3 regions of the Arthrobacter sp. B2I5 genome follow, and region 1 is predicted to be linked to each of the others. Evidence: riboswitches for the same ligand, from Rfam matches in the RefSeq annotation. Region 1 holds a riboswitch; each other region holds the start of a gene.
What was found. Region 1 has a riboswitch for S-adenosylmethionine ahead of QFZ60_RS06700 (aminotransferase class V-fold PLP-dependent enzyme). Riboswitches for the same ligand answer to the same signal wherever they lie in the genome.
Positions count from the first base shown of each region.

Region 2: another riboswitch for S-adenosylmethionine. It lies ahead of QFZ60_RS13795 (bifunctional o-acetylhomoserine/o-acetylserine sulfhydrylase); the one in region 1 lies ahead of QFZ60_RS06700 (aminotransferase class V-fold PLP-dependent enzyme).
Region 3: another riboswitch for S-adenosylmethionine. It lies ahead of QFZ60_RS00565 (DUF1737 domain-containing protein); the one in region 1 lies ahead of QFZ60_RS06700 (aminotransferase class V-fold PLP-dependent enzyme).

Region 1 is NZ_JAUSYF010000001.1:1,410,334-1,416,246, forward strand. Features, by position in the region: gene QFZ60_RS06695 (class I SAM-dependent methyltransferase) at 1-115, opposite strand, end outside; gene QFZ60_RS06700 (aminotransferase class V-fold PLP-dependent enzyme) at 217-1,635, opposite strand; SAM riboswitch class IV at 1,673-1,786, opposite strand; partial or broken gene hisN (histidinol-phosphatase) at 1,939-2,752, opposite strand; gene QFZ60_RS06710 (ribosome small subunit-dependent GTPase A) at 2,797-3,912, opposite strand; gene aroA (3-phosphoshikimate 1-carboxyvinyltransferase) at 3,902-5,284, opposite strand; gene QFZ60_RS06720 (DoxX family protein) at 5,291-5,839, opposite strand.
Region 2 is NZ_JAUSYF010000001.1:2,931,557-2,937,469, forward strand. Features, by position in the region: gene QFZ60_RS13795 (bifunctional o-acetylhomoserine/o-acetylserine sulfhydrylase) at 1-1,148, opposite strand, end outside; SAM riboswitch class IV at 1,192-1,306, opposite strand; gene QFZ60_RS13800 (S8 family serine peptidase) at 1,765-2,187, shown strand; gene QFZ60_RS13805 (S8 family serine peptidase) at 2,191-3,936, shown strand; gene QFZ60_RS13810 (VOC family protein) at 4,037-4,675, shown strand; gene QFZ60_RS13815 (HNH endonuclease signature motif containing protein) at 4,868-5,913, shown strand, end outside.
Region 3 is NZ_JAUSYF010000001.1:129,034-134,946, reverse strand. Features, by position in the region: gene opgC (OpgC domain-containing protein) at 1-1,453, opposite strand, end outside; SAM riboswitch class IV at 1,680-1,795, shown strand; gene QFZ60_RS00565 (DUF1737 domain-containing protein) at 1,809-2,084, shown strand; gene QFZ60_RS00560 (rhodanese-like domain-containing protein) at 2,081-2,491, shown strand; gene QFZ60_RS00555 (O-succinylhomoserine sulfhydrylase) at 2,492-3,700, shown strand; gene QFZ60_RS00550 (DUF1905 domain-containing protein) at 3,697-4,014, opposite strand; gene QFZ60_RS00545 (HNH endonuclease signature motif containing protein) at 4,155-5,666, shown strand; gene QFZ60_RS00540 (glutamate--cysteine ligase) at 5,711-5,913, opposite strand, start outside.

The sequences.
Region 1 (5,913 bases):
CCACCTCTTCCGGGTAGCCGGGCCGGACGCGCTGGTAGTGCCTGCCGCCGTCCTGGAAGCTCTGCCCCAGTTCCCTGCGCCGTCCGTGATCAAGCTTGGGGCCACCCCGAACCACGCGTGGCCTCCTTCACCTGGCATCCTGCGGTACCTTTCGAATTTACCGCATCCTCCCGGCCGCCGGATCGATCGCCTGGGCGGCAGGGGTTGGGCGGGGTGTCAGTCGTCGATGCAGGGCGCGGCGCCGGCGGTGCCCGGGGTGTTGGGTGCCCAGTGCGGGTAGGTGCGGGTGTCATTGGCGGGCACCCAGCGGCCGGCGTCCACCACGTAATCCCAGCCCAGACCGTTGCTCCGCAGGGCGCGGATGCCGGCGAGCAGGCGTTCGGCGTCCTCCAGGCGTGAACCGACACCGAAGCTGGCGCGGAGGGAACCGGACGGCAGGCCCAGGCGCTTGAGCAGGGGATGGGCGCAGAATCGGCCGTCCCGCAGTCCCACCCCGTGCTCTGCCGAGAGGTAGGCCGCCACCAGTCCGGCGTCGTAGCCCTCAACGGAGAAGTTGACCACGCCGATGGTGTCCGTTTCGGGGTTGGTGTCCTTGAAGATCTGGTGGACGGTGACGCCGTCGATCCCCTGCAGGCCCTCCACCAGGAAGGAACGGATGGCGGACTCGTGGGCATGCCAGCGTTCCTGGTCCAAGCCTGCAATCACCTGGGTGGCGCGGGCCAGTGTGGCGGCTCCGAGGACGTTCGGTGAGCCCCCCTCATGGCGCGCCGGCCCGGTGGCCCAGCTGACGCCGTCGAGCCTGGCTTCCTTGACCGCGCCGCCGCCTGCGAGGTGCGGGACGCCGGCGTCCAGCCAGTCCGGGCGTCCCACCAGGACGCCGGCGCCGAAGGGCGCGTACAGCTTGTGGCCGGAGAAGGCGAGGTAGTCGACGTCGTCCGCGCTGATGTCCACGCGGCGGTGCGGGGCGAGCTGGGCGGCATCCACCACAATCCGTGCGCCGTGCTCATGGGCCAGCGCGGCCAGGGCACGGATGGGCAGGATTTCGCCGGTGACGTTGGAGGCTCCGGTGACCGCAAGCAGGCTGACGCCGCCCTGTGCAAGTTCGGCCCGAAGAGCCTCCAGGGTGCCGGTGATGGTGTCCGCGGCGACGATGCTGCGGTGCGGGACACCCTGCCACGGCAGGAGGTTGGCGTGGTGTTCGATGTCCAGGTAGAGCACTTCGCCGTCGTGCCGGCCGTCCGTTACCGGCAGGCAACCGGCCAGCAGGTTCAGTGAATCCGTGGTGTTGCGCGTGAAGATGACCGAATCATCCGCGCGGCCGCCGACGAAATCCCTGACGATGCTGCGCGCGTTCTCATACACGGAGGTGCTGATCTGGGATGCGTATCCTGCCCCGCGGTGGACGCTCGCGTAGTAGGGGAGGATCTCGTTAAGGTAGGCCGACACCACGGACAACGCCGGGGCGGAGGCGCCGTAATCGAGGTTGGCGTACCGCACGTGGCCGCCGGAAATCAGCGGTGCCTGGATTTCAGCGCCGGTGACGGCGGCGAGCGGCCGGCCGGCCGCGGCGCGGCGTCCGTTGGGGACGGCGGCTTCGGCAATGACGGGCTGGGGGGAGACGGTGGCAGTTGTCACAGAGACCTCACTTGATGACAGGACTCCGCCATGGGGGAATCCGCGCTTGCCGCATCCGCTCCGGACCGGCCTGGTCGTCACCCGGGGCACCCCACCGCGAATGGAGGGTTGCCGGCCAGCAAACCGGGGTTTTGCGCTGGCACTCGTGACCTGCCTAAAAGCGTAGGACATGGGGCGGCCAGGATTGAAGCCGCGGCGATTGTTAAGGCGTTTATTACGTGCAGCCGAATAAACGACGCCGGACACCTCCCCAGGAAGGTGTCCGGCGTCGCATTATTCGCTTTTTTGCGGAAAGGGCGTCAGCTACAGCAGGTCGTCCAAATACGGGTTCAGGCGGTGCAGGACCTCCGAGTGCAGGATTGAGTTCGTGGCCAGGGCGTTTCCGCCGAACGGGCCGTCCTCGCCTTCCAGGGACGTGAACCGGCCGCCGGCCTCCACCACGATCGGCACCAGGGCCGCCATGTCATAGAGGTTCAGCTCCGGTTCGCAGGCGATGTCCACCGAGCCTTCGGCCACCATGCAGTACGCACCAGAAATCGCCGTAGGCCCGGGTCCGCCAGACATCCTCGGTCAGGCCGAGGAACTCGTCAAGGTTTCCGCGTTCCTTCCAGCCGCCCAGGCTGGAGTACGAGAGGGAGGCATCGGAAAGCTTTGACACGTCGGAGACGCGGAGCCGGGTGGCGGCGGCAAGGGACCTTCCCATGTACGCGCCCATGCCTTTCGCCGCCCACCAGCGCTTGCCAAGGGCCGGGGCACTGACCACACCCACCACCGGCTCGCCCTCATCCACGAGGGCGATCAGCGTGGCCCACACCGGAACGCCGCGGACAAAGTTCTTGGTCCCGTCAATGGGATCGATGATCCAGCGCCGCGAACCGTGGCCGGTGCTCCCGAATTCCTCGCCCAGGACGGCGTCGCGGGGGCGGGAACGGGAGAGCTGGCCGCGGATGGCTTCCTCGGCGGCCTTGTCCGCGTCGGTGACCGGCGTCAGGTCCGGCTTGGTCTCAACGTGGAGGTCCAGGGCCTTGAAGCGGCTCATCGTCTGGTCATCCACGGAGTCGGCCAGGACATGGGCCAGGCGCAGGTCATCGTTGTAGCTCGAAGCGGGTTGGATCATGGTTCCAAACTACCGTCTGCAAACGGTTCTGCCGGGAGAACGCGTCAGTTGACGCTGCCGAGCTCCTTGGTTTCCTGTGCTTCCATCCGTGGATCCGCACCCAGCAGCCGCCGCAGGGACGCCAGACGGGCAGCCCCGGTGGGACCTGCGTGTCCGCCCGCCACCCAGTCGTCAAGGCCGCAGTCCACCGCGGCTGCCGTGTGCTTGCAGCCGCGTTCGCAGTTTTCGATGCCGGGGGAGAGGTCCGGGAAGGAACGCAGGATCCGGTCCGGGTCCACGTGCGCCAGGCCGAAGGAGCGGATGCCGGGGGTGTCGATGATCCAGCTGCCGGGCGGCGCATCCGCCAGCCGCAAGGCAAGGGCGGACGACGACGTGTGGCGGCCGCGTCCGGTCACGGCGTTCACTCCGCCGGTGGCCCGCTCGGCGCCGGTCAGCGCGTTCACCATGGTGGACTTCCCAACACCGGAGTGACCCAGCATCACGGTGACCTTGCCGTCCAGGTGGTCACGGAGGGCAGCCACCGCCGCGCTGTCCAGCCGCGCCGAGAGGCCGTCATCGGACCGGGCGTCGATGCCCGATGCCTGCGCATCGGCTGTCCGGCTGATGATGACCGGGAAGTCCAGGTGGGTGTAGTTGGAAAGGAGTTCCGCGGGGTCTTTGACGTCGGCCTTGGTGACCAGCAGGATTGGCTCGATCCCTGCGTCGTAGGCGGCCACCAGTGCGCGGTCGATGAATCCCGTGCGGGGCTCCGGGTTGGCCGCGGCCACCACGATCACCAGTTGGTCCGCGTTGGCCACCACCGCCCGTTCAATGGGGTCGGTGTCGTCGGCGCTGCGGCGCAGGAGAGTGTGGCGGTCCTGGATCTTCACCAGCCGGGCCAACGTGTTCGGTGCGCCGGACACGTCCCCCACCAGTGACACGAAATCGCCTGCAACCACTGGCGAGCGGCGCAGTTCCCGGGCGCGCGCGGCAATGACAACGCGCTCGTTCTCCGAGTCCTCGTCCACCACTGCGGTATACCGGCCGCGGTCCACCGTGATGATCCGTCCGGTCACGGCGTCGTCATGGCTGGGGCGGTCCTTGGTGCGTGGCCGGGAACCCTTCTTGCTGGGACGGATGCGGACGTCCGATTCGTCCCAGGAACCAGTGCTACGCGCCACTGACGCGCCCTTCCGGTCCGGCTGCGAACCCCGCTTCCTGGGCCAGCATGCCGGCCCACAGCTGTGGGAAGTCCGGCATGGTCTTGGCGGTGGTGCCGATGTCCTCCACCTGGACGCCCTCCACCGCGAGTCCCAGGATGGCACCCGCCGTGGCCATGCGGTGGTCCGCGTAGCTGTGCACGACGCCGGCATGCAGCGGGGCGGGCCGGATCACCAGGCCGTCGCTGGTTTCCTCGGCGTCGCCGCCGAGCCGGTTGATCTCCGCCACCAGGGCCGCGAGCCGGTCCGTCTCATGCCCCCGCAGGTGGGCGATCCCGCTGAGCCGGGAAGGTCCGGAGGCAAGGGCGCACAGGGCTGCCACCGTCGGTGCCAGTTCACTGGTGTCCGCGAAGTCACCGCCCTTGATCTCCGCGCCGCCGGTGACGGTCAGGACGCCGTCAGCCAGGGTCACCGTGGCGCCCATGCTGGCCAGGATTGCGCGCCAAAGGTCTCCCACCTGCTGGGTTTCCGCCGGCCAGTTGGGAATCCGGACCGTCCCCCGCGAGGCAAGGGCCGCCGCAAGGAATGGCCCGGCGTTGGACAGGTCCTGTTCGATCCGCTGGTCGAAGGCGCGGATGGGACCCGGCGCCACCACCCAGTGGTTGGGGACGGAATCATCCACTGACACGCCGGCGCCGCGCAGGACGGCCACCGTCATGTTGATGTGGTCCAGGCTGGGGACCGGCTTGCCCACGTGTTCCAGGTGCAGGCCCTCGTCGAACCGCGCCCCTACCAGGAGGAGAGCGGAGACGAACTGCGACGAGGCACTGGCGTCGATCACCAGGTGGCCGCCGCGGACTGCGCCGCTGCCGTCCACCGTGAAGGGAAGCGACGACGGCGCGCTGCCGTCCTCGGCGGATACGGCCACGCCCAGGGCCTTGAGGGCCTCGATGATGGTTCCCATGGGCCGCTTACGGGCGTGGGGGTCGCCGTCGAATACGCTGGCTCCCTTGCGGAGCGCCGCCAGCGGCGGGACGAACCGCATGACGGTGCCGGCGAGTCCGCAGTCGATCCTGGCCAGGGAGGCGGGCGCTGCCGCCGGCAGCGGTACCACCTCCAGGTCAGGCCCAAAAGCGCCGTCCCCGGGCACTTCGGTGATGACGGCACCGAGCTGCCGGAGCGCGTCGACCATGAGCGCCGAGTCCCTCGAATGCAGGGGCGCGCGCAGCCGGGACGGGCCGTCCGCGAGGGCCGCCAGGACCAGGTACCTGTTGGTCAGGGATTTGGATCCGGGCACCGTCACGGTGGCGTCAACGGGCCGCGATGCGAAAGGCGCGGCCCAATGGTGGACAGGTGTTCCGGAGCCGTCCCGGGTGGCAGCTGCTGCGGTCATTCGTGCTTATGCTCCCGTGGCGTGTTCGACGGCGCGGCGCACGGCCTTGTCCGCCTTGTTCAGCTTCTTGGTGGTGGTTTTGCGGGCGTCGGCTGCCAGGTGCGATGCATTCCTGCGGGCATCGGCCGCCAGGTGCTCGGCGCGCCAGGCCAGGCCGGGCTTCCCCGCGGTGTCCACGGAAGCGAGCAGGGCGCCGCCGCTCAGCGAGAGGTTCTTGAGCAGCTGGTTCCGGCGGCCTTCGCGCCCTTCCTTGCTGCTGATGTCCGCACTGCGCCACTCAACAAAGGTGTTCAGGAGCGAAATCACCGTCAACAGACCGGCCGAGAGCCGGGAGAACTTGCCAAGGCCGAACAGGACGCCGGCACCCACCTGCGTGCCGCCGATAACCCGGGCAAGGGTCTTTTCGTTCGCCTGGAACGGGAGCGCTGCTGCGGCCTTGCGCAGCAGCGGTGAGAGCTGCTGTGCCGTGTCGTCGGCGTTCCTGAGCTTATCCAGTCCGGCAAGAACGAAACTGGAGGCAAGCATGGGCCGTGCGAGGGTGCGGACAAAGGGCATGGATTTCCTCCTGGATGGACGAGCCGCGGCGAGCGGCGGAGTCGGTCCTAGTCTTGCACTTTTGGGGAATATTT
Region 2 (5,913 bases), 1.5 Mb from region 1:
CGGACGTCGCCGATGTTCGCAACGTGGGAGTGCAGTTCAAGGGCGTCGACGAAGCGCTTGCCCGCCTCCGCCCCGCCGGCCAGGTTGAAAGCCACCACGGCACCCGTCCCCTTGGGCCCGTACTTGCGGCCACGTTCGTACCAGGGGCTGGAGGGCAGCCCCGCGTAGGCGACGGATTCGACGTCGTCCCTTCCTTCCAGCCAGCGCGCCACTTCCGTGGCGTTGGCAACGTGGCGCTCCACCCGCAGGCTCAGTGTTTCCAGGCCCTGGGAGATCAGGAAGGCGTTGAAAGGGGACACGGCCGAGCCGAGATCGCGCAGCAGCTGGACGCGGGCCTTGAGAATGTAGGACAGGTTGGCCCCGAGGGCGCCGCCTTCTCCGAGGTCCCGCGCGTAGACCAGGCCGTTATAAGTGGGGTCCGGGGTGTTGAAGCCGGGGAACCGTTCAGGATCCTCGCTGAAGTCGAATTTTCCGGAATCGACAATGACGCCGGCAATCGCCGTGCCGTGACCGCCAAGGTATTTAGTGGCGGAATGGATCACGATGTCGGCGCCCCACTCGAGCGGACGGATCAGGTACGGGGTGGACAGGGTGTTGTCCACGATCAGCGGCACGCCTGCCTGGTGGGCCACCTCGGAGATGCCTTCGATATCCAGGACGTCCTGGCGGGGATTGGACACCACTTCGCCAAAGAAAAGCTTGGTGTTGGGCTGGACGGCGGCGCGCCACTGGTCCAGGTTGTCGGGATCGTCCACGAACGTGACCGAGATGCCGAACTTCTTCAGGGTGTGGGCGAACAGGTTGTACGTTCCGCCGTAAAGGCTGGGGCTGGCCACGATGTGGTCCCCGGCCTCCGCGATGTTCAGGACCGCGAAGGTCTCCGCTGCCTGCCCGGAGCTGAGCAGCAAAGCGGCCAGGCCTCCCTCAAGGCTGGCGATCCGCTGTTCGACGGCGTCCTGGGTGGGGTTGCCGATCCGGGTGTAGATGGGTGCAAGTTCAGCCAGGGCAAAGCGGTTGGCTGCGCTTTCGGCGCTGGGGAACACGAAGGACGTGGTCTGGTAGATCGGCAGGGCACGGGCTCCCGTGGCACTGTCCACTTCCTGGCCTGCATGGATCTGGCGGGTTTCGAAGGACCATCCGTTGGACATCCAAATCTCCTTTGACATGGGCCCGGCATGCATGGAGCAGTACGGGCCGCGCTTGCTCCCGGCTGGTGCCGGACAGCCAGGTCCTCACCCGGGGCACCCCGCCGCGGATGGAGGGTTGCCGGCCAGCGAGCCGGGGCTTGGCGCTGGCGCTCATGACCTGCGCCCAGTCTAGGAACCGGGCGGCCAGTGAGGACAGCATTGTGACGAACAAGGTCATGCCTTGCTGAAGTCCCGGGCGGGCCGCCGTGAAAGCGCCCATGATTTCCTCCGGCTGGATCGTGGTCGCAATGGAAGAGCCACGCGGAGATTTTCCAAGATTCCCACAAGTGATGCGAAGGATCGCCCGAGGTTTGGCCGCAAACCTCCGTGGTTCGGATACCTTGGAAGCCGGAAATCATCCTCCGGTCTCTTCCCGAGCAAGCACAAAAGGAACAGGATTCCGTTGCCCCCGTCTTTGCGCCTGGCACTTACCGCGGCACTGTTGTCCGCCATCACCCTCTGTTCAAACGGTGCACCAGCGCAGGCATCTGCGCTGCCCACGGCGACCACGAGGCCCGCTGCTGCTCCTGAAAGCGCGAATGGCCGCTACCTCGTTCAATTCCCCCCGGGGACGGACGTGTCAGCCGAGGCGCGGGAATTGCGTGCCCAAGGCATCGGCGTCAACCACACGTTTACGACCGCACTCCGCGGGGCGGCGATCAAAGCTACAGCGGCGCAAGCGAATGCGCTGCTCCGTTCCGGCAGGGCCCTAACAGTGGAGGTTGACACGGTATCCACGATTTCCGAAACCGAAAAGCCGGCTCCTTGGGGACTCGACCGCATCGACCAGCAGGCCTTGCCTTTGTCCGGCTCCTACACGCACGAAAGTTCCGGTCTTGGTGTCCGCGCATACGTCGTTGACACGGGAGTCCTAGCCTCGAACGTGGATTTCGGCGGCCGGGTTGCACCGGGCTGGACAGCACTGTCCGACGGTGGCGGGACAAGTGACTGCAATGGCCACGGGACACACGTCTCAGGAATCATCGCCGGAATCGTCTAGCGCGTGGCAAAGTCATCCACAATCGTCCCCGTGAGGGCACTGTCCTGTGACGGGTCGGGCTACTACTCGGACATAATCGCAGGGCTGGACTGGATCGCAGGCGATCATACCCCAGGCACTCCGGCCGTGGTCAACATGAGCCTGGGAGGTCCGGGCAGCAACCTCCTTGACGCCGCAGTCCAGAACGTCATCAACGACGGCGTCCCAGTCGTCGTCGCCGCGGGAAATTCAGCCACGGACGCGTGCACCGCCTCGCCTGCCCGCGCCCCATTAGCCTTAACAGTGGCAGCCAGCGACTCTTCGGACCGGCAGGCTTCCTTCTCCAACTTCGGCCAATGCGTTGACCTTTACGCTCCAGGAGTGGGCATCAGCTCCACCTGGAATACATCGTCGACGGCCACCACATCACTGAGCGGAACATCCATGGCCGCACCGCACGTGGCCGGGGCTGCAGCCCTCGTTCTTTCCCAGCACCCCCTCTTTACCCCTGCACAGGTGACGGAGGCCGTACTCTCGACTGCCGCTACCGGAACTATCAGGGGTGCGGGCACCGGAACGCCAAACCAGCTGCTGCACGTGCCAACGAGTCCCCGGCAGCCGGGCACCTTTTCGTCCCAAAGCCCCTTCCGGCAACTGGACACGCGCGACGGCACAGGAGGCATCAGCGGTCCCGTCGCACCCGGAGCCACCATCCGCGTGCCCGTCACCGGCCGTGGCGGCATCCCCACCATGGGAGTATCCGCCGTCGCCATCAACGTCACCGTCACAGCACCCACCAGCTTCGGCAACATCACGGTCCACGCCGGCGGCATCCCCATTCCAGGGACCTCCAACCTCAACTTCACGCCTAACCAAACGACACCCAACCTCGTCATCACGCCCGTCGCCGCCGATGGAACCATTGCCCTGACCAACAACTCCAGCGGCACCATCCACCTCATCGCCGACACCTCCGGCTACTACATCGCCGGAACACCGGTGGAACCGGGCACCTTTTCATCCCAAAGCCCCTTCCGGCAACTGGACACGCGCGACGGCACAGGAGGCATCAGCGGTCCCGTCGCACCCGGAGCCACCATCCGCGTGCCCGTCACCGGCCGTGGCGGCATCCCCACCATGGGAGTATCCGCCGTCGCCATCAACGTCACCGTCACAGCACCCACCAGCTTCGGCAACATCACGGTCCACGCCGGCGGCATCCCCATTCCAGGGACCTCCAACCTCAACTTCACGCCTAACCAAACGACACCCAACCTCGTCATCACGCCCGTCGCCGCCGATGGAACCATTGCCCTGACCAACAACTCCAGCGGCACCATCCACCTCATCGCCGACACCTCCGGCTACTACATCGCCGGAACACCGGTGGAACCGGGCACCTTTTCATCCCAAAGCCCCTTCCGGCAACTGGACACGCGCGACGGCACAGGAGGCATCAGCGGTCCCGTCGCACCCGGAGCCACCATCCGCGTGCCCGTCACCGGCCGTGGCGGCATCCCCATCACCGGAGTATCCGCTGTCGCCATCAACGTCACCGTCACAGCACCCACCAGCTTCGGCAACATCACGGTCCACGCCGGCGGCACCCCCACCCCAGGGACCTCCAACCTCAACTTCACGCCGAACCAAACGACACCCAACCTCGTCATCACGCCCGTCGCCGCCGATGGAACCATTGCCCTGACCAACAACTCCAGCGGCACCATCCACCTCATCGCCGACACCTCCGGCTATTACATCGCCGGTTAGGCCGAGTTCGATGGCCGATTTTTGACCACATCCACGGGCGAAAATCCAAGTAAGGGTACCCTTAGCTGAGAGCCTGATCACAAAGTGCCAAGATGTTGCCATGCGCATGGATCACGTCTCTTACGCCTGTGAAACCGATGGCCTCGCGGCCACTACCGAACGTATTTCATCTGCCCTCGGCGTTGAGGCAGTGAAGGGCGGGGTCCACCCCCGGTTCGGAACCCGGAATATGATCATCCCGCTCGCCGGGCACAAGTACCTGGAAGTCGTGGAGGTCCTGGACCACCCGGCATCGGACAAGGCACCGTTCGGTCAGGCGGTCCGTGCCCGTTCCGCAGCCGGCGGCGGGTGGATGGGCTGGTGCGTCGAGGTGGACGACCTCGCTCCCTTCGAGGAACGCCTTGGCCGTGCTGCCGTGAACGGCAACCGCAAGTTCCCGGACGGCCGGGAGCTGGTCTGGAAGCAGATTGGCATCCTTGGCCTTATTGCCGACCCCCAGGTTCCGTACATGCTCAAGTGGGAAGGTGACCCGTCGCTGCACCCATCCAACGCCTACCCCAGCAACATCAAGATGAGCTGCCTGACCATCGCCGGTTCCGCCTCGCGCGTGACCGAGTGGCTAGGTGAGCCGGTGGAGAAGCCGCTTGAGGACGTTGCGGTTGAGTGGGTGGCCCCGCACGGAACGCCGGGCATCCTGTCGGTCACGTTCGAAACCGCCAACGGAGCCGTCACCATCTGACGCTCCCCCCTCTCTCCCGGCACATCAGGGAGTTGGGTTTGCCGGGCCACTGCCCGGACCTGCTTCGGCCGCCATCAGGTGGTGACAACGGCGTCACTACCCGATGGCGGCCGAATTCATTTAAGTTGACTGCCGGGCCCGCAAAGACGCCTGCGAACTTTAGTTGTCAGACCCCTGTTGGATGATGTTCGTATGGAAATCAGCAGCGGTGGCGGGGTGGTCTTGGAGGGTGTTCATGCCTCTGTGGCCGCCCTCGACGCGCTGGCTGCTGAGGATAATTTCCTGGCTGCCGGGGTTGGTATTGGGGCTGATGTGGATGTGTTGCAGCGGCGGTACGAGCTCCGGCTGACTCGGCTGGAAGTGGTGAAGCGGCTGGAGGCGCAGCTCGCTGTGGTCAAGGCCCGTGATGCGGTGGAGTGCGTTGGGTTCCAGCACGCGATGCTTCCTCCGGAGGCCCCTGTGCACGAGCGGACGTATGCGGAAATGTCTGCGGTGGAGGAGATCGCAGGGGTCCTGACCATCAGCTCCGGCGCTGCCGGGGCCTTCGTGGAGCAGTCCCAGCGGGTGTGCACCCTGCCGCCACTCCTGGACGCTTTGGCCGCCGGGGACCTGTCCTGGCAGCACGCCAAGATCGTTGCGGACGAAACCGAAGGCCTCACCCCGGACGGTGCCGCCGCCCTGGTGGCACACTTCTTCGACCCTGATGCCCCCAAGCCGGCCCGCGGCGCCGCACCCGGGGAGCTCGCTCCCTCCCGGTTCCGTACCAAGGTCCGCGCCTGGCGGGAACGCCACCACCCCGAAACCCTGGAGAAACGCCACGCCAAAGGCGTCGCGGACCGGCGGATGGAATACACCCCGGACCACGACGGCATGGCCTGGATCTCGCTCCGCCTCCCCGGCGACACCGCCTGCGCCATCTGGAACCGCACCACCGCCACCGCCCGCGGCCTCCAAGGCCCCAACGAACCCCGCACCCTCACACAACTCCGCCCCGACATCGCAGCATCCCTGCTCCTCGGGACAGGCCTGCCCGGTCCAGAAAACACCGCCACCGCTGACACCGCCACCTTCTCCGGAAGCGGGCCGGGTGCAGGCAGCCCGACCGGCTCGGCGGGCCTCACCCAGATAGGCAAGGTCCCCATCCCGCGGGCCGACGTGCTGGTCATGGTCCCGGTGTTCTCCCTCCTCAGCAGCACGGACGAACCCGCAGAACTCGACGGCCACGGCCCCATCCCGGC
Region 3 (5,913 bases), 1.3 Mb from region 1:
CCAGGCCGGAGAACAGGACGAACAGTTCCGCGCCGGACACGAAGCCCACGGCCTCCTGGGTGAGCAGCTGGAACAGCGAGGCCATGCCCAGGTGGTTCACCACCACAAAGACGATGGCCACTCCGCGCAGCAGATCCACGCGCGAATCCCGGGTGGAGGGATCCCGGTAGCTCCAGGCCGTGGCAGCGTCGATCCGGCGGGGAATCTGCCACAGGGCCGCCAGGAGGATCACCATGGCGGCAGCGACAGACCAGGCGGCGGCCCCCGGGAGGGTGTTGGCCCTGACGTACGTGCTTCCTGAGGCCACGTCGGAGACGGGACCGGTAACGATTGGTGCTGCCTTCAGTCTCTCCAGGGCCGCTTTGGCGATCTCCGGCTGTCCCGTAAGCAGCCAGCTGATGCTTGCCACGCCGGTATCCCTGGTGCTGGTGCGCTCGTCCCAGACCACGGCGGCAGTCCCGGCAAAACCGGAGGACGTGGCAGTTGTTACCACCTGGTCCCACCAGCCGGTTTTGATCTCCGCCTCGGACGCCCCGCCCGAGGCCGGGCTGTAGAAGGCCGCGGTCTGAAGCAGGAAGGGCTTCCTGTGCCCTTCCGAATAGGTGCCGTAGAAGTTCTCATTGCCGGAATCCGTCAGCATCTCCTGGAGTTCGCCGGCCCGCGGCGCGGTGTTGACGGCGGCACCTCCGGCGGTGTCATCGTGATAAGCAGCCAGCCCCACCCAGTCCACGGCGTCATCGCCCGGGTAGTACGGCGCGTAGGCGCTGTCGCTTCCGTCCCAGGCCCCGTCACCGTTCGTGTCCAGGAGGGTAAAGCCCTCGCTTCCCGGCTGCGGCGCATCCCGGTTGCGGTCGAAGGGGTAGTCCTTGCCCAGGTAAGGCGCCCACACCATGGCGGCCGGGCCGCCGTCGTACTTCCTGAACGCTGCCGCAACCGCCTGGAAGGCCTCACGGTAGGCGGCAGGCTGTTGGCCCCAGGACACCCAGCTTGAGTTCATGTCCGGGGCAAACCGGATCAGCAGCTGCCCCTTGAAGCCGGCGGCGAGGCCGCGCACCTGCTTGGCGAACGCTTCTGCCTCGGGTGCGCCGAGCTGATCCAGCGGCACCGATGGCTTTACCGTGAGCAGGGCGTGGGTGCCTTCGGCTCCGGCCTGCTGAAGGAAGCCATCGATGTCATTCCGTTCGGAATCGCGGTACGGAATGGTGATGTCGTGGCCGAAGACGGCCGGGCGGGCGCCCAGCCTGCCGCTGAAGCCTGCGGCGGTGTCCTCGCCCCATTCGAGCACGGCACCAAGCCAGGGCTTTCCCTTCTCCGGTGCAGCCTCCGCCGCATGCGACGGAGCAGCGGCCAGCAGGACCATGAGCCCAATGAGGGCCGCGGCCAGAAACGCGCAGATCGGGTGCCGATGGTTCCGGCGGGTTGCGGCGTGGTGGTGCGATGTGACTGCACGCATGGTGAGAAGCCCCCCGGTACTCATTGCCCTGATGACGCCGGCGGCGCCCCGGTAAGAACTTTATCGGCCCGGCGGCTGCTGACAGCGCGCGGCAGGCGGCCCACCTGCGGTGATGTCCGCCGTCGGACCGTCCCCGGGCGCTGCAACTTCCCTCGGCGCAGCTCAATTACGGAACATGACGACGGCGGCCGTGCGGCCCGGCGCGGCAGGTGTTACGTTTTTGGGGAGTAATGAGTACCGGTGTGAAGCCCTGACTGGCCGGTCGGCAACCCTCCCTTTCGCGGCGGGGTGCCTCAGGTGAGTACTCGGCATATCGACCGATTCGAGCTGCAAGCGTGAAAGAAGGAGATCCGTCGTGTCCGACGCACCCGCCCCTGACGAAAAATTGTCCTACCGCCTGATCACAGGCCCGGACGACCGCTCCTTCTGCGAACGGATCTCGGCTGCGCTGGCTGACGGTTACGTCCTGCACGGCAGCCCGGCAGCCACCTTCAACGGCAGCAGTGTCATCGTGGCGCAGGCAGTGGTCCTTCCGGCAGCAATCGCCTCCGCCGACGCAGCGGTGGCCACCGCGGTGGATCAGCTGGACGCAGACTTTGAGGGCGAGTTCGACGGCGAGGGCCACGCATGAGCTACGCGGGAGATCTCACGCCCCAGGAAGCATGGGCAAAGCTGGAGCAGGGAGCCATCCTGGTGGACGTCCGCACCGAGGGCGAATGGGCCCACATCGGCATCCCGGACACCAAGGCCACGGACAACGATCCCCTCTTCATCCAGTGGACCTTCCCCGGCGGCATCCCCAACCCAGACTTCGTGAAGGACCTCAAGGAGCAGGCGCCGGAGGACCCGTCCGCTGAACTGGTGTTCCTGTGCCGGTCCGGCGCCCGTTCGGTTGCCGCTGCCACCGCCGCCACACAGGCCGGTTTCACCTCCTACAACGTGCTGGAGGGCTTTGAAGGCGAGCCGGACCGCTACGGTGAGCGCACCGTCAACGGCTGGAAGAACCGCGGCCTGCCCACCAACCTCGGAAAGAACTAAGTGAGCTTCAATCAAGACGCCCCGGGATGGAGCCCTGACACCCAGGCTGTCCGCGGCGGGCTGGACCGCACCAACTTCCAGGAAACGTCCGAGGCCATCTTCCTGAACTCCGGCTTCGTCTACGAATCCGCTGCAGCAGCTGAACGGGCCTTCACCGGCGAGGACGAGCGCTTTGTCTATTCGCGCTACGGCAACCCTTCCGTGGCCACGTTCCAGGAGCGGCTGCGCCTGCTGGAAGGCACCGAAGCGTGCTTTGCGACGGCGTCGGGCATGTCCGCGGTGTTCACCGCCCTGGGTGCCCTGCTGGCTGCCGGGGACCGGGTGGTGGCCGCCCGTTCGCTCTTCGGGTCCTGCTTTGTGATCCTGAACGAGATCCTCCCGCGGTGGGGCGTGGAGACCGTCTTCGTGGATGGTCCGGACCTGGACCAGTGGCGCGAGGCCCTCTCCCAGCCCACTACCGCCGTCTTCTTCGAATCCCCGTCCAACCCCATGCAGGAGATCGTGGACATCGCCGCGGTCAGCGAGCTTGCGCACGCCGCCGGGGCCACCGTGGTGGCGGACAACGTCTTTGCCACTCCCCTGCTGCAGCGCTGCGGCGACCTGGGCGCGGACGTGATCGTCTACTCGGGAACTAAGCACATCGACGGCCAGGGCAGGGTGATGGGCGGCGCCATCCTGGGCACGAAGGAGTTCATCGACGGCCCGGTGAAGCAGCTGATGCGCCACACCGGGCCGGCACTCTCCGCGTTCAACGCCTGGGTTCTCACTAAGGGCCTGGAGACCATGAGCCTGCGGGTAAGCCATTCCGCTGCCACCGCCCTGCGGCTCGCGGAGTGGCTGGAGGAACAGCCCGCCGTGAGCTGGGTGAAGTATCCGCTGCTCAAATCCCACCCTCAGTATGAGCTGGCCGCAAGGCAGATGAGCGCCGGCGGTACCGTCCTCACCCTTGAGCTCGCCTCCACCGGCGGGCGCTCCGGCAAGGAAGCGGCCTTCGCGCTGCTGGACGGGCTGCGGATCATTGACATCTCCAACAACCTCGGCGATTCCAAGTCCCTGATCACGCACCCTGCCACCACCACGCACCGCGCCATGGGGCCGGAGGGACGTGCCGCCATTGGCCTCACTGACGGTGTGGTCCGGCTTTCCGTGGGCCTTGAGGATGTTGACGATTTGATCGGCGACCTGGAACAGGCCCTGAAGCAGGTCTAGCCGGGCCGGGAATGGTCCGTCCCGATTTCCAGCTGGACCTGCACACTGTCACCGTCCTTGAGGTGCGCCTTGTCCCTGATTTCCTTTTTGACGGGGAGCAGGTAGGACGCGCTTTTGCTGTCGCGGAACAGCGACGTCTGCCACGCGTGGCCGTCCACCTTGGCCTGCACTTTAATGGAGCCGAATGCCTTGCTGGCCCCTGCCGTTAGAGCGCGGATGTCATCCGCCACCTCTGGCGGCAGGGTCAGGAAGTGCCAGCCGGCTTCGCCTGGGTACAGCCGGAGTTCGGTTTTGAAGGAATACGACGGCGTCACGCGCCGAGTATGGCACGCCGCCCCCGCACGTGCCACAGATTTCGCCGCTGCAGCTATGAGACGGGCACAAGTTTCAGGGCCTTTCCAGACGGCGGGCTTCGCGCCCTCATATTGTCAGACCCCCGTTGGAAGATGCTCTTATGGGAATCAGCAGCGGTGGCGGGGTGGTTTTGGAGGGCGTTCATGCCTCCGTTGCCGCCCTCGACGCGCTTGCTGCTGAGGATAATTTCCTGGCCGCCGGGGTTGGTGCTGACGTAGACGTTTTGCAGCGGCGGTACGAGCTCCGGCTGGAACGGCTGGAGGTGGTGAAGCGGCTGGAGGCGCAGCTCGCCGCGGTCAAGGCACGCGATGCTGCGGAGTGCGTTGGGTTCCAGCACGCGATGCTTGCCCCGGACGCGCCGGTGCACGAACGCACCTACGTAGAGATGTCAGCGGTGGAGGAGATCGCCGGGGTCCTGACCATCAGTTCCGGAGCGGCCGGGGCGTTCGTGGAGCAGTCCCGGCAGGTGTGTTCCCTGCCGCCGCTGATGGACGCGCTGTCTGCGGGTGCCTTGTCCTGGCAGCACGCGAAAGTTGTAGCGGACGAGACCGAAGGCCTCACCCCGGACAGTGCCGCCGCATTAGTAGCCCACTTCTTCAGCCCCGATGCCCCCAACCCGGCCCGCGGCGCGGCGCCCGGCCAACTGGTGCCGTCCCGGTTCCGGGTGAGGGTCCGCGGCTGGCGGGAACGCCACCACCCCGAAAGCCTGCAGAAGCGCCACGCGAAGGGTGTGGCGGACCGGCGGATGGAATACACTCCGGACCGGGACGGCATGGCCTGGATCTCCCTCCGCCTCCCCGGCGACACCGCGTGCGCCATCTGGAACCGCACCACCGCCACCGCCCGCGGCCTCCAAGGCCCCAACGAACCCCGCACCCTCACCCAGCTCCGCCCCGACATCGCAGCATCCCTGCTCCTCGGCACCGGAACCACTGCGGGCCAGGCCAACGGAAGCACCGCCACCGCTGACACCGCCGCGGGCTCCGGAAGCGCGCCGGGTGCAGGCAGCCCGACCGGCTCGGCGGGCCTCACCCAGATAGGCAAGGTCCCCACCCCGCGGGCCGACGTGCTGGTCATGGTGCCGGTGTTCTCCCTGCTCAGTGTCACGGACGAACCCGCAGAACTGGACGGCCTGGGCCCGATCCCGGCATCGATGGCACGCAAACTCGTCGCGGACGGGGCGGAGTCGTTCTACCGGGTCCTGGTCGACCCCCGGGACGGGGCGCCCTTGGAGATCGGCCGCACCCGCTACCGGCTCACGGAAACCATCAAACAGTGGATCCGGATGCGCGACGGTAAATGCACTTTCCCCGGCTGCAGCAATCGCACCCCGGACAACGACACCGACCACCTCACCGCCTGGGAACACGGTGGCAGAACAGACGTCCGGAACCTGGGACAACTCTGCCCCAAACATCACCGGCTCAAGCACGCCCGGCCCTGGATCCCCGATCCGGCCACCCGAAACGAACCACCGGGCTGGACCTCACCAACAGGCCGCCACTACAACCCCGAACACCCCGACCCCGAACCAACCCACTGGCCACCTGGAACCCTGCCGGGGCAACGAAGCATCCTGGAGGAAGCACTTATTGAGCTCCTGGCTATGTAGGAGCTGGCGAAGGGATACGGCCTGCGGCTTCTGCCGGCTGTCCCTCAGGACTGGCGGACGCGCAGCAATTCGGGCGTGGCCTCCACATCTGCAAGATCCAGGGCATCGCGCATTGTGACGTGGACGGCCTGCCGGACCACCGCGCCGAAGCCCATGTCCTCCGGAGGCGGGCCTGCCAAGGCCTTTTCCCGGGCGCGGCGCTGCTCGGCGGCTCCTGTTCCGCGGGCGATGATGTCCTCCACGCCCT